2 regions of the Limosilactobacillus portuensis genome follow, and region 1 is predicted to be linked to the other one. Evidence: riboswitches for the same ligand, from Rfam matches in the RefSeq annotation. Region 1 holds a riboswitch; the other holds the start of a gene.

Region 1 (5,764 bases):
AACTACCGGTTGATCCCGTTTCCCGTTGACTAGAATAATGCCATTGATATGGTGATCTTGAAGGTAAGTTTGTAATTCTACCTTGGTTTTCCCATCAACTTGGCTGGCGTTCACCATTTTCTGTGGACTCCAGAGAAGCACTCCTAAAATAATTACCGGTATTAATAATAAGTAGAATAATTTCCTTGTCATAAGCCGTTCCCAAAAATTAAATTGTAATCTACAAGCAAAATGTCTTTCATCAAATCATTACTACTAAAAAAGCAGGACAGAACTAACAAATTAGTTTTCCCTGCTCCTTATAATTATGATAATCGGAACTACAAGATTTGAACTTGCGACCTCTGCGTCCCGAACGTAGCGCTCTACCAAGCTGAGCTAAGTTCCGAAAAGAAAAAGCGTGACAACACTAAGTAGTGTGCCACGCTTTTAAGTAGTGCACCCAGAAGGAGTCGAACCTTCAACCTTCTGATTCGTAGTCAGACACTCTATCCAATTGCGCTATGGGTGCATAAAGAGCGGAAGACGGGATTCGAACCCGCGACCTCCACCATGGCAAGGTGATGTTCTACCACTGAACTACTTCCGCATAACTGTTCTGCAACGATAATTAATATACCACGTGTCACAGACCGATGTCAATATGATTTTGAAATAAAGTTTTTATTCCAAATGCGGATGAAGGGACTTGAACCCTTACATCTAAAAGATACAAGATCCTAAATCTTGCGCGTCTGCCAATTCCGCCACATCCGCATATGGAGGATACAGGGCTCGAACCTGTGACCTCCTGCTTGTAAGGCAGATGCTCTCCCAACTGAGCTAATCCTCCGAAAAATGATATATTCATAATGGAACTTTATTAATATATCATTATTTAAATTTAGTGTCAATAATTATTTTAAACCAAGTTCAATTAATTTTTGATCAATCATTTTCAATACTTGGCGTGCTGCTGCTTGATCCTCAACAAAGTCATACTTATCCCCATCAATTAGCATCTTAGGACTGGCATTATATTGTTGATACCAGTCACGATAGCGTTCATTAAGGTTCTTATAGTAACTATAAAGGGAGGGATCATTGGCAAGTTGCTCGTATGACCGACCACGTTTTTTTATCCGCTCCAGCATTGTTTCGAATGAAACTTGAATCGTAATTAGCAGATTAGGAGCTTTTTGATGAGGCTGTTCAGGTAATTCTTCCATCATGTTGTGCAGTAATGATGAGTAGATAGCTGATTCTGTTTCAGTTGCCCGGCCCATATCAGCATTAAGTTTAAACAACAATGCATCTTCAAAGATCGAACGGTCAAGGACATTTAGATCATTTTCAAAAGAATCTTTAATCTCATCTAATCGTCGATTTAAAAAGTAAATCTGCAGTAAAAAACCGTACTTTTTCGGGTCCTTATAAAAAAGTGGCAAAATCTTATTATCATCAACAGATTCATAAAATGCTTGGCTATTCAAATGATCGGCCAGCAATCCAGTTAAGCTTGTCTTCCCGGCACCAATTGTCCCTGCGAGTGCAATCATTAAATGCTTCTCCCCCTTTAATTTATAAAAAACAACTTTACCATTCTACCATTGAACAGTAAAAAAAAGAAGATACTGAATCGGAAGTCTTTTTCCTAACTTTAAAGAGGATCCCTATACCTAAATTTCCTCGGTATAAGGATCCTCTTCTAATTTTAATTAATTTTGCTCTGGATCATACTTTTCCCCTTTAGTCTGCCGGGAAAGATCTACCTTTTTCAACGGAATAATATGAGTCTTATAGCGAATCTTGTAGTAGAAGAACAAAATTAAGAATAACGGCACACTCATGTATGTAATCAAAATATTTGACCAGTCAAGCTTTGCAAAGGCCTCAACATTCTGTCCACAAATAACAATTGTACAAAGAACGAACGCAAAAATTGGCCCAAAAGGATACAGAGTTGCGTGATATTTAAGTTCACTTACAGAATGACCTTGAGCAGTATAAGCTTTCCGGAACCGGTAATGCGAAATGGCAATTCCTAACCAGGCAATAAAGCCACAAAGTCCAGAAGCATCTGTTAAGTAAAGGTAAGCTTGAGGAACAATAAACTGAGTTGCAAATGCTAGTGTTGAAACAACCATCGTTCCAATTAGCGCATAAATCGGTATCCCACGACGGTTAACATAGCCAAAGAATCGCCATGCATAACCTTCGCGAGCCTGTGAGTAAAGCATCCGGGTTGAAGCATATAAACCAGAGTTAGCAGCAGAAACAACCGCAGTTAAGATAACCGCATTCATGATACTGGCAGCTACTGCTAAGCCAGCCCGCTTAAAAATAATTGTAAATGGACTCATTGTAATATTAGTAACATCCGAATTTAACAAGTTCTTATCTGTATATGGTAGGATACATGCAATTACAAAAATGGCAAAGATATAGAAAAGAAGAATTCGCCAGAAAGTTGAATGAATTGCCTTTGAAATTGACTTTTCAGGAGTAGCAGCCTCCCCAGCAGTAATCCCAACTAATTCTGTCCCCTGGAAAGAGAAACCAGCAACCAGAAATACACTAATAATTGCTGGAATTCCACCAACAAATGGTGCTTTCTTGTAGTGAAAATTACTAAAGCCAACAGGTTGACCGCCCATAATTCCCAGAATGATTGCAACTCCGACAATTAAGAAAACGATCACGGTAATTACCTTAATTAAAGCTAACCAATACTCTGTTTCACCGTACGAGCGAACTGATAAATAGTTGATAAGGAAAACTAAAACTAAGACGATCGTACTAAATACCCAGCTAGGAACATGCGGTAACCAGAAATTCATTACAATTCCTGCACTGGTTACGTCAACCGGAATTGTAATCGCCCAGTTAAACCAATAATTCCATCCCATTGCAAATCCCAATGCAGGATCAACAAACTTTGATGAAAATGCAGAAAACGAACCAGTAAGTGGCATATACGTTGACATTTCACCAAGACTAGTCATTAAGAAGTAGACCATAATCCCCATGATTCCGTATGCCACTAAAGCCCCACCTGGTCCAGCAGTTGAAATTGCCGAACCACTGGTGATAAATAGACCAGTACCAATCGTTCCGCCAAGAGCAATCATCGCCAGGTGACGTGTTTTAAGCGTCCTTTTTATCTGTCCCTGACCATTACCCGTGTCTTCTGTCATCTTAAATTCCTCCCGTAAATATCTGAGCGACTTATTCAATAAAAAAGAGTCTTCCAACAAGGCAACCTCATTAGAAGACCCAAAATTTATCATTGAATCGTTCAGCGAAGCGCCCCGCGATTTATCGCGACAGTCCATGACTTCTTCAATCATGACCCAATACCACCCAGAATAAGCTAGGCAATATTTCGGCATTCTTTCCTTTCAAAACCACTCCGGAACTTATTTTCCTAATAGTTAATACTGATAAAGAATGCAACCTCTTCATTTCGATAATATTATACTCTCATCATTTAATAACGCAAGACATCATCGTGTGTCTTACCGCTTCCAGAGTTCGATCATCCCTGGAGTTGTAGTAGTACGAATAAAATTACACCGTTTTAAAACACCAATTGATGAAGAATTATTACCCTTTACCTCTGCAATCACCGTAATCTGGGAATGACTTAACCGATTACAAACGGCATTTAACCCTTCTGTCATGTATCCTTGATGCTGTTCCTGCGGAAGAAGCAGGTAGCCAACTTCATATTGTCCAGTAAGAGTAAACCCCGTTTTATCGTAAGAATGAAGAAGGATTATCAAGCCGAGTAACCTTTGCCTGCTCCTTTCCCTTATTTGCAGTAGGCATTCCGTTTGGGCAAGCATTCTTAAAGTAACTAGATCAACTTTTCCAACTGTAACTAACCCTGCCTGCTGAAATAATGATTGGTATTTTAGTAGCGGTGTTAATTCGGTAATATTTTGTTGGCGAACTCTCTCAATACTAAGACGTTTCGTTTTAATTTCCATTAAATAAGCCATCCATTTCCCGGGAAATAAAAAACGCAAACAAATCAAAAATGATCCTTTGCGTTTCCCTATTAATAAATTGAGTTACTAAAGATTTTTAGCTCTTGTAGTTTAGGTGCCCAGGCAACGTATAACCATTCAGCAACTTGGAGCCAAGCATATGCCAAAACCATTGCTGCAATCGTATCTACAGGCCAGTGAGCATATAAGTATACCCGTGAAACCGCCAAGAAGAAAATTGCAAAAATTAATAATAACTGACAGATTGTCCGGACAGCTGCCTTTTGAATTATTGGGATTACCACAAGAAAAAGAATCCCGGCAACCAGAAACAATCCAAGAGTGTGGCCACTTGGAAAACTATAACCATCATCAGCTGCTAAATGTTGCGCTGGCCGTGCCCGTTTTACAAAATGCTTAACCAGCGTTCCTACGACATCCCCACCAATAATTGTACAAATTGCCCATACTGCAGGAATGCGGTAATTTCTCAGCCATAGGACAATTGCAATAATTAGAACCCATAGCAAGTCAAGCTTCGGGCTTGCTAAAAAGGAAATTAAGGTCATCAGGGCATGGAACCAGCCAATATTTTCAAGGCGTTGACTAGTAAATAACGATTGAAAAACCGCATCCATTGTGGTTCCGATCGTTGAATTGAACTTAATCATTAGCATCAAAATAATAAAAACGATCCCACTAATTGTAAATCGTTTCCACCGTTGATTATCTGGAACAATTAACATTATCTTTCTCCTATCATCAATTAAACATTAATTTAGAGTATACCATACCCCTAGCTTTTTGATTTTGAAGTTTTTGCTAAAGTGATATGCAAGTATTTTACCGCTCGAATTAACAGTTCGCCAAGCCCAAAGCCAAGAGTAATCGCCCCGGCAATTACAATAACTTGATAAAGATATATTGTTGCTAATTGATAGTCACCAATTGCAAAATTACGGACAAGTTTATAGGCCTGTCCCCCTGGAACAAACGGGACTAAAGCCGGAACATTAAATACAATCATCGGCATTTTCAGATGACGAGCGGCAACCATACTAAAGAGGGAAATTAACACGGCAGCAATAAGGTTACTAATTGCCAAGCCAGTATGCTGATGGTAATACATTATCCAATAGATAACCCAGACACCGCCACCAATAATTCCAGCCGTATTATACGCCCGTAACGGGATATGCAATAAAATACCGAAGCAGACGGTAGATATATATGAAAGAACAAATTGTATGAATAAGTTTTCCCAGTTCATTCGCTTCTCCTAACTAAAACGCATGATGATTACAATTGCACTACCAATCGCTACCGCAGTTAATATTGCTTCAATTCCACGAGTTGGGCCACTAATGAGATTACCAGAAACAAGGTCGCGAGCAGCGTTGGTTAGAGGAATTCCTGGTACTAGTGGCATTACACCGCCAATAATGATTGAATTGGCATTTTGGGTCCACCCAAGTTTAACGGTTAAGATTGCCAAACCACCAATCACCAATGACGCACAAAATTCACCAAGATACTGAATCTTAAATTTACGGACAACAAACGAAAACACAGCATAGCCTAAGCCGCCAATGATAAATGCCGCCCACCAGTCAACAACATCCCCAGTAAAAACAATCATCAAGGCAGCACTTAAAACTGCCGCTGCAAAAGCCTCTAATGGGTTTTGCCACCATTCAGTCATCTGCCGTTCAATTGACTTTAATTGAGCGTGAGCCTCGGGTAATTCAATTAGCCCGCTTGCTAATTCACGAGAAACTTCATTCACTGCCGCA
Region 2 (5,764 bases), 660 kb from region 1:
GAAAACAATAATGTCGTGCTTGCTGAATGAGAAGTTGGCTAACCGCGCATAAGTTTCCGGAATCACAGTAGCATTATTTGGTGTTCCAGCAACCTTTAAGCCAACTTCTTCAGGAGTGACGAAGCGGGAAGGGTATCCAAGACGGTTAAGAACCAATGACATTAATTCGGCATTTAATCGTTCACCGTGAGCCTTAAACGCGGCCAGTAGGTAATTATTATTCGGGTAGTCCCCATTAGGTAAATTAGCAAGGCGATCAGCCAGCGGTTGCATTTGACCACTAGGTAAATCAAAGTAGTCCGCAATTGCTTGGTAGCGACTAAGAATATTCTTCCGAACGACCATTGCTTCTTGCTCATCATTCCTAATAATCGCGTGCGCATATTTAATCAGGAGATCAGTTACTTTAATATCATCAGCGGTTCTCTTCCCAGGGGCTGAAGTAACCACTATTCGCCGTTCAGGATCACCCGTAATAATCTTAATTGCGTGTTCATAGCTGGCCCCATCAGCTAATGAACTACCGCCAAACTTAACTACTTTCATTCTCAATTCTCCTTCTTGCATGAGAATCCCACGCAAACTTTTTAATCGAATTTTAACATTGATTGATAAATATGCAAGAGAAAAATTTAGAGTGCGAGCCGTGACGGACTAGCAATCGAGTACTAAGGAATCCCGGACGATGATTGGTTTGCAATCAAGGGCGGGATAGTTAGACGGAGATTGCGGTCACGGCGAGCAGATCTTAACTATGTAACAGCTAAAAAACTTGGACGATGCACGTTCCGACTTGGTAAAAGTAGAAACTTGGGCGAACACCTTTTAGCTTAATTGCATTAGAACATTAACCCCATAAAGAGATCAAAAAAAGACTAGGCTGAAATCAACCTAGTCATAATATGGTTGCCGGGCAACATTGCCATAACGTGTTCACTGTGACTTGCTAGAACTAACGATTCTAGGCGGCAGAGTCATAATGTGCTCGCTGGTGCCTTACTAGGACTAGCAAACTCCTTCCGAGGCGCAAGTCGCCTTCGTCAGGAGAAATTGCTAGCCTTCTGTAAGGCATTTACCCAGCTCGCACTTTCCTCTACTTCATATTCGTTATTGCAAAGAACAGAATAAAGATAACGAAGAGGGCGTACATCATTGGGGAGACGTCCTTATGGTGCTTAGAAGCAATCATGGTGATTGGGTAAGCGATCATTCCAAGGGCTAAACCATCGGAAATGGAGTAGGTTAATGGCATTCCGACCACAACAAGGAAGGCAGGAAAGGCCACTTCAAAGCGATCCCAGTTAATGTACTTCAGGTTATTTGCCATTAGGACTCCGACAATAATTAATGCTGGTGCAGTGACCGTTGTTGGAATTACTGCTAACAGGGGACTAAAGATCATGGAGATCAAGAATAGAATACCGACAAAGACGGCGGTTAAACCAGTTCGACCACCCATGGCAATTCCGGCACTGGATTCAACGGAAGTTCCTAGTGGTGCGGTACCACAAATTGCCCCTTCAACCATGGCAAGGGAGTCAGAGAGGAAGGCCTTACCAATTCGGGGGATCTTACCATTCTTGTCAACCATGCCAGCTTGTTGAGTCATCCCAATTAGTGTTCCGGCAGTATCGAAGAAAGTAACTAACAGGAAGGTGAGGACAACCATGAATAGTTGTGGTGTATTAATGTCCTTTAAGTGGAAGATGGCGTGACCAAATGTCGGGGCCATACTTGGTGCTGTTGAGATGATTCCATGAGGTAGTGGGATTTGACCGATGCACATCCCAAAGATAGCGGTAATGATCATTCCAATAAAAATTGACCCCGGTACTCGAGCAGCCATCAGGATCACGGTTAAGATTAAGCCAAATAGGGTTAACCAGACATCTGGGTTACCAAATGAACCAAGACCAACCAGGGATGATGAGTTGTTAACAATTAATTTCCCGTTCTGTAAACCAATGAAGGCAATAAATAACCCAATTCCGCAGAGATCGCGTATTTGATGTCTTTTGGAATTGCATCAACCACTTTTTCCCGCAATTTCAAGATTGTAATTAAGATAAACAGGAATGAGGCCACGAGGACACTGGCTAAGGCTGTTTGCCAATTAATGTGCATCCCAATAACTACATTGTAAGTAAAGAAAGCGGCACTTCCCAGCGTTGGCGCTAAAGCAATTGGGTAGTTAGCAATTAGTCCCATTAGGAAACAACCAACCGCCGTTGCGACTGCGGTAACCGTAAAGGCTGCCCCTTTATTAATCCCTGCCGCGTGCAGGATGTTCGGGTTAACAAATAGAATATATGACAGACTCACGAAAGTCGTCAGGGCAGCGATTAATTCAGCCTTGACGGTGGTATGAGCGTCACTTAAATGAAAGATCCGTTCTAACACGATCAATTCTCCTCTTCTTAAAACAAATTTAAAAACTTATTCCTACTAGAATATCACAGAATCCTGCCTAATGATTGCCGAACTTGAAGATTGACTAAATATGAAAGAAATATTCAATTGAGAACGAAACTTAATTAAATAAATATGAGAAAATTTAATGTTTCCGTTGACATTCTAATCTAATAACTTTATTATATTTATAAATCGAAGAGGCGCGGCCAACACCAGTAATCAATTTTAGCCTGCCAAGCAATGAGAATTGATGAACAGGGCGGTCGCCGAAGTACTTAACTTGGCACGGTTAAGGCACTGGGGCGTGGCTGAATAAGTTACGGACTGTCGTGGGACAATATCAGCCCACGTTGCGCTATCGACAAAACGGATAAAATGCATCCACTGTTTGTCTTCGCGCAGACAGTGGATTTTTTTATCACTTTGTTTTCCCCGAATGAGTAATGGAGGAATAAGTATGAACCAACAAATTACTGCTGACCAATTGAATGACGCGGGACACCTGATGATTGGTGGTTGTGATTCAATTGAACTAGCTCAGGAATATGGAACGCCATTAGTTGTTTATGACGTTTCCCAAATCCGGCAGCAAATTCGTAGCTTTCGGCGAGTATTTGATGCTAACCACGTTAACTATGCAGTTAGTTATGCAAGTAAGGCCTTTGCCGCAATTGCAATGTATCAGGTTGCTGCAGCCGAAGGAGCCCACGTTGATGTTGTTTCCGCTGGGGAACTTTATACAGCAATTAAGGCTGACTTCCCGATGGAACGGGTAAGTTTCCATGGTAATAATAAGTCGCGTGAAGAACTGGAAATGGCAATCGACCACCATGTTGGGACAATCATGATTGATAACTTCCATGAGATTGAATTATTAGCCGCGGTACTTGAAGAACGAAATGCATCCGTTGATGTAATGCTAAGAATCACTCCCGGGATTTCAGCTCATACAAATAAATACATCCAAACTGGGCAAGTTGATAGCAAATTTGGCTTCGATCTTCAATCTGATCAAGCAGATGAAGCATTGCAAAAGGTTCTGGCTAATCCGCGAATGAAGATGCGTGGTCTTCATGCTCATATTGGTTCACAAATCTTTGAACTAGCAGGCTTTGAAGGCGTGGCAAAGAAGTTAGTTGAAGTTGCTGCTCATTGGCGAGATGCATTTGGCTATGAAGCACAGGTAATTAACGTTGGTGGTGGTTTTGGGATTCGTTATGTCGCTGCTGACCACCCTCTCAAACCCGAAGAATTCGTTGATGCCATCATTAAGGCAATTAAAAAGGAAACTGTTGCAAAAGGACTCTCGATGCCGGCAATTTGGATTGAACCAGGACGGTCAATTGTTGGACCAGCGGGATATAACCTCTATACGGTTGGTTCCCGTAAGGATGTACCGGGTTTGAAACCATACGTCATGGTTGACGGGGGGATGGGTGACAATATTCGGCCAGCGCTCTATCAAGCCGAATACGAAACCGTTCTGGCAAGTAATCCGCAAGCACCGATCAAGGAACATGTCCGTCTTGCCGGAAAGTACTGTGAGTCTGGTGATATTTTAGCCCAAGATCAAGGCCTACCGGAAACTCAACCAGGTGACGTTCTTGCCATGCTTGATACTGGTGCTTATGGTTATTCAATGGCTTCAAATTATAACCGTAATCCCCGTCCAGCAGTTGTCTTTGCTGAAGACGGCAACGCCCAGCTTGTGATTGAGCGGGAGTCCTTAGCTGACTTGGTTCACTTGGATCGTAAATATCAACAATAATGACTAATAAATAATAGGAAGAAAGAGGTAACAACAATGGCTGAATTAGATGCACAAGCGATTATTAACTACATTGGCAATGCTCCCAAGAAGACGCCCGTAAAGGTTTATTTAAAAGGAAACTTAAGCGAAATTAACTTTCCAGAAGAAGTTCAATCATTTGTTGACAATCATACCGGTGTAATCTTTGGTGATTGGTCGGTGGTTGAACCATTATTGAAAGAAAATGCTGATTTGATTGCTGATTACCATATTGAAAATGATTGTCGTAATTCGGCAGTTCCCTTGCTTGATTTAAAGGGAATTAATGCTCGGATTGAACCAGGAGCAATCATTCGTGACAAGGTTTTAATTGGGAACAATGCCGTTGTCATGATGGGAGCAACAATTAATATTGGTGCTGAAATTGGTGATGACACGATGATTGATATGGGGGCAATCCTTGGTGGCCGAGCAATTGTCGGTAAGCATTGTCATATCGGTGCGGGAACCGTCCTTGCCGGAGTTGTCGAACCTGCTTCAGCCCAACCAGTGCTGATTGACGATAACGTATTAATCGGTGCTAATGCCGTGGTTATTGAAGGAGTTCATGTTGGTGAAGGCGCCGTTGTGGCTGCGGGAGCAATTGTTACCCATGACGTTGAGCCACATATAATGGTTGCCGGGGTCCCAGCTAAGTTTGTCAAAAAGGTTGATGCTAAGACTGAAAGTAAGACCGGCTTAGAAGACGACTTGCGGAAGTTATAGGAGCGCAAAATGTTAAGCGAAAGTGATTTAATTAAGATTCGGCGTCATCTTCATCAAATTCCGGAATTAGCACTTCAGGAGACCAAAACTCACCAGTTCCTTTTAGAAACGGTGAAGGCGATGAATCAGAAATTCTTAGAGATTCGTAATCCAGATGAACTGCCAACTTCAATGATGGTGTTAGTTCACGGCTTTGATCCGCAACGGACAATCGGGTACCGGACAGATATCGATGCTTTACCGGTAGAAGAACAGACTGGTTTGCCGTATTCTTCTCAGCACCCGGGCGTGATGCACGCTTGTGGTCATGATATTCACATGACTGTGGCATTAGGAGTCCTTTCCTACTTTAGTGAACACCAACCCAAGGACAACCTTCTCTTTTTCTTCCAACCAGCAGAAGAAAGCGAGAGCGGTGGTAAGCAATCATATGAACTAGGGTTATTTCATGGTCGTTGGCGTCCTGACGAATTTTATGGCTTACACGATAATCCTGATTTGCCTGCTGGGGCAATTGGTTGTCGAATGGGAACCTTATTTGCGGGAACAACTGAAGTGAACATTGATTTAACCGGAAAGGGTGGTCATGCCGCTTACCCGCAAGACGCCAACGATACGATTGTCGCGGCGGCAATGCTGATTAGTCAGGTGCAAACGATAATCTCACGGAGTATAGACCCAATTCAAAGCGGGGTAATTACTTTAGGAAAGATTGATGGCGGAACGATCAGAAACGTGATTGCTGGTCATACCCGAATCGAAGGGACGATCCGCGGGCTAACCCAAAAGATGATCGAAACGATTGATCAGCGGTTAAAAGATATTTGTGAAGGAATT

Evidence for each region. Region 1 has a riboswitch for lysine ahead of PRK60_RS01325 (amino acid permease). Riboswitches for the same ligand answer to the same signal wherever they lie in the genome.
Region 2: it holds a riboswitch for lysine, as region 1 does, so the genes downstream of both, lysA (diaminopimelate decarboxylase) here and PRK60_RS01325 (amino acid permease) in region 1, are expected to answer to the same signal.

What each region holds. Positions count from the first base shown of each region.
Region 1 covers NZ_CP117296.1:296,049-301,812, reverse strand. The annotation lists gene PRK60_RS01360 (serine hydrolase domain-containing protein) at 1-117, opposite strand, end outside; tRNA gene PRK60_RS01355 (tRNA-Pro) at 315-388, opposite strand; tRNA gene PRK60_RS01350 (tRNA-Arg) at 438-511, opposite strand; tRNA gene PRK60_RS01345 (tRNA-Gly) at 518-589, opposite strand; tRNA gene PRK60_RS01340 (tRNA-Leu) at 674-756, opposite strand; tRNA gene PRK60_RS01335 (tRNA-Val) at 760-832, opposite strand; gene PRK60_RS01330 (deoxynucleoside kinase) at 897-1,538, opposite strand; gene PRK60_RS01325 (amino acid permease) at 1,698-3,176, opposite strand; lysine riboswitch at 3,276-3,449, opposite strand; gene PRK60_RS01320 (GNAT family N-acetyltransferase) at 3,498-3,971, opposite strand; gene PRK60_RS01315 (phosphatase PAP2 family protein) at 4,043-4,717, opposite strand; gene PRK60_RS01310 (threonine/serine exporter family protein) at 4,768-5,241, opposite strand; gene PRK60_RS01305 (threonine/serine exporter family protein) at 5,251-5,764, opposite strand, start outside.
Region 2 covers NZ_CP117296.1:959,874-965,637, reverse strand. The annotation lists gene PRK60_RS04890 (aspartate kinase) at 1-546, opposite strand, end outside; partial or broken gene PRK60_RS04885 (NCS2 family permease) at 1,094-2,400, opposite strand; lysine riboswitch at 2,600-2,779, shown strand; gene lysA (diaminopimelate decarboxylase) at 2,870-4,180, shown strand; gene dapD (2,3,4,5-tetrahydropyridine-2,6-dicarboxylate N-acetyltransferase) at 4,217-4,927, shown strand; gene PRK60_RS04870 (N-acetyldiaminopimelate deacetylase) at 4,937-5,764, shown strand, end outside.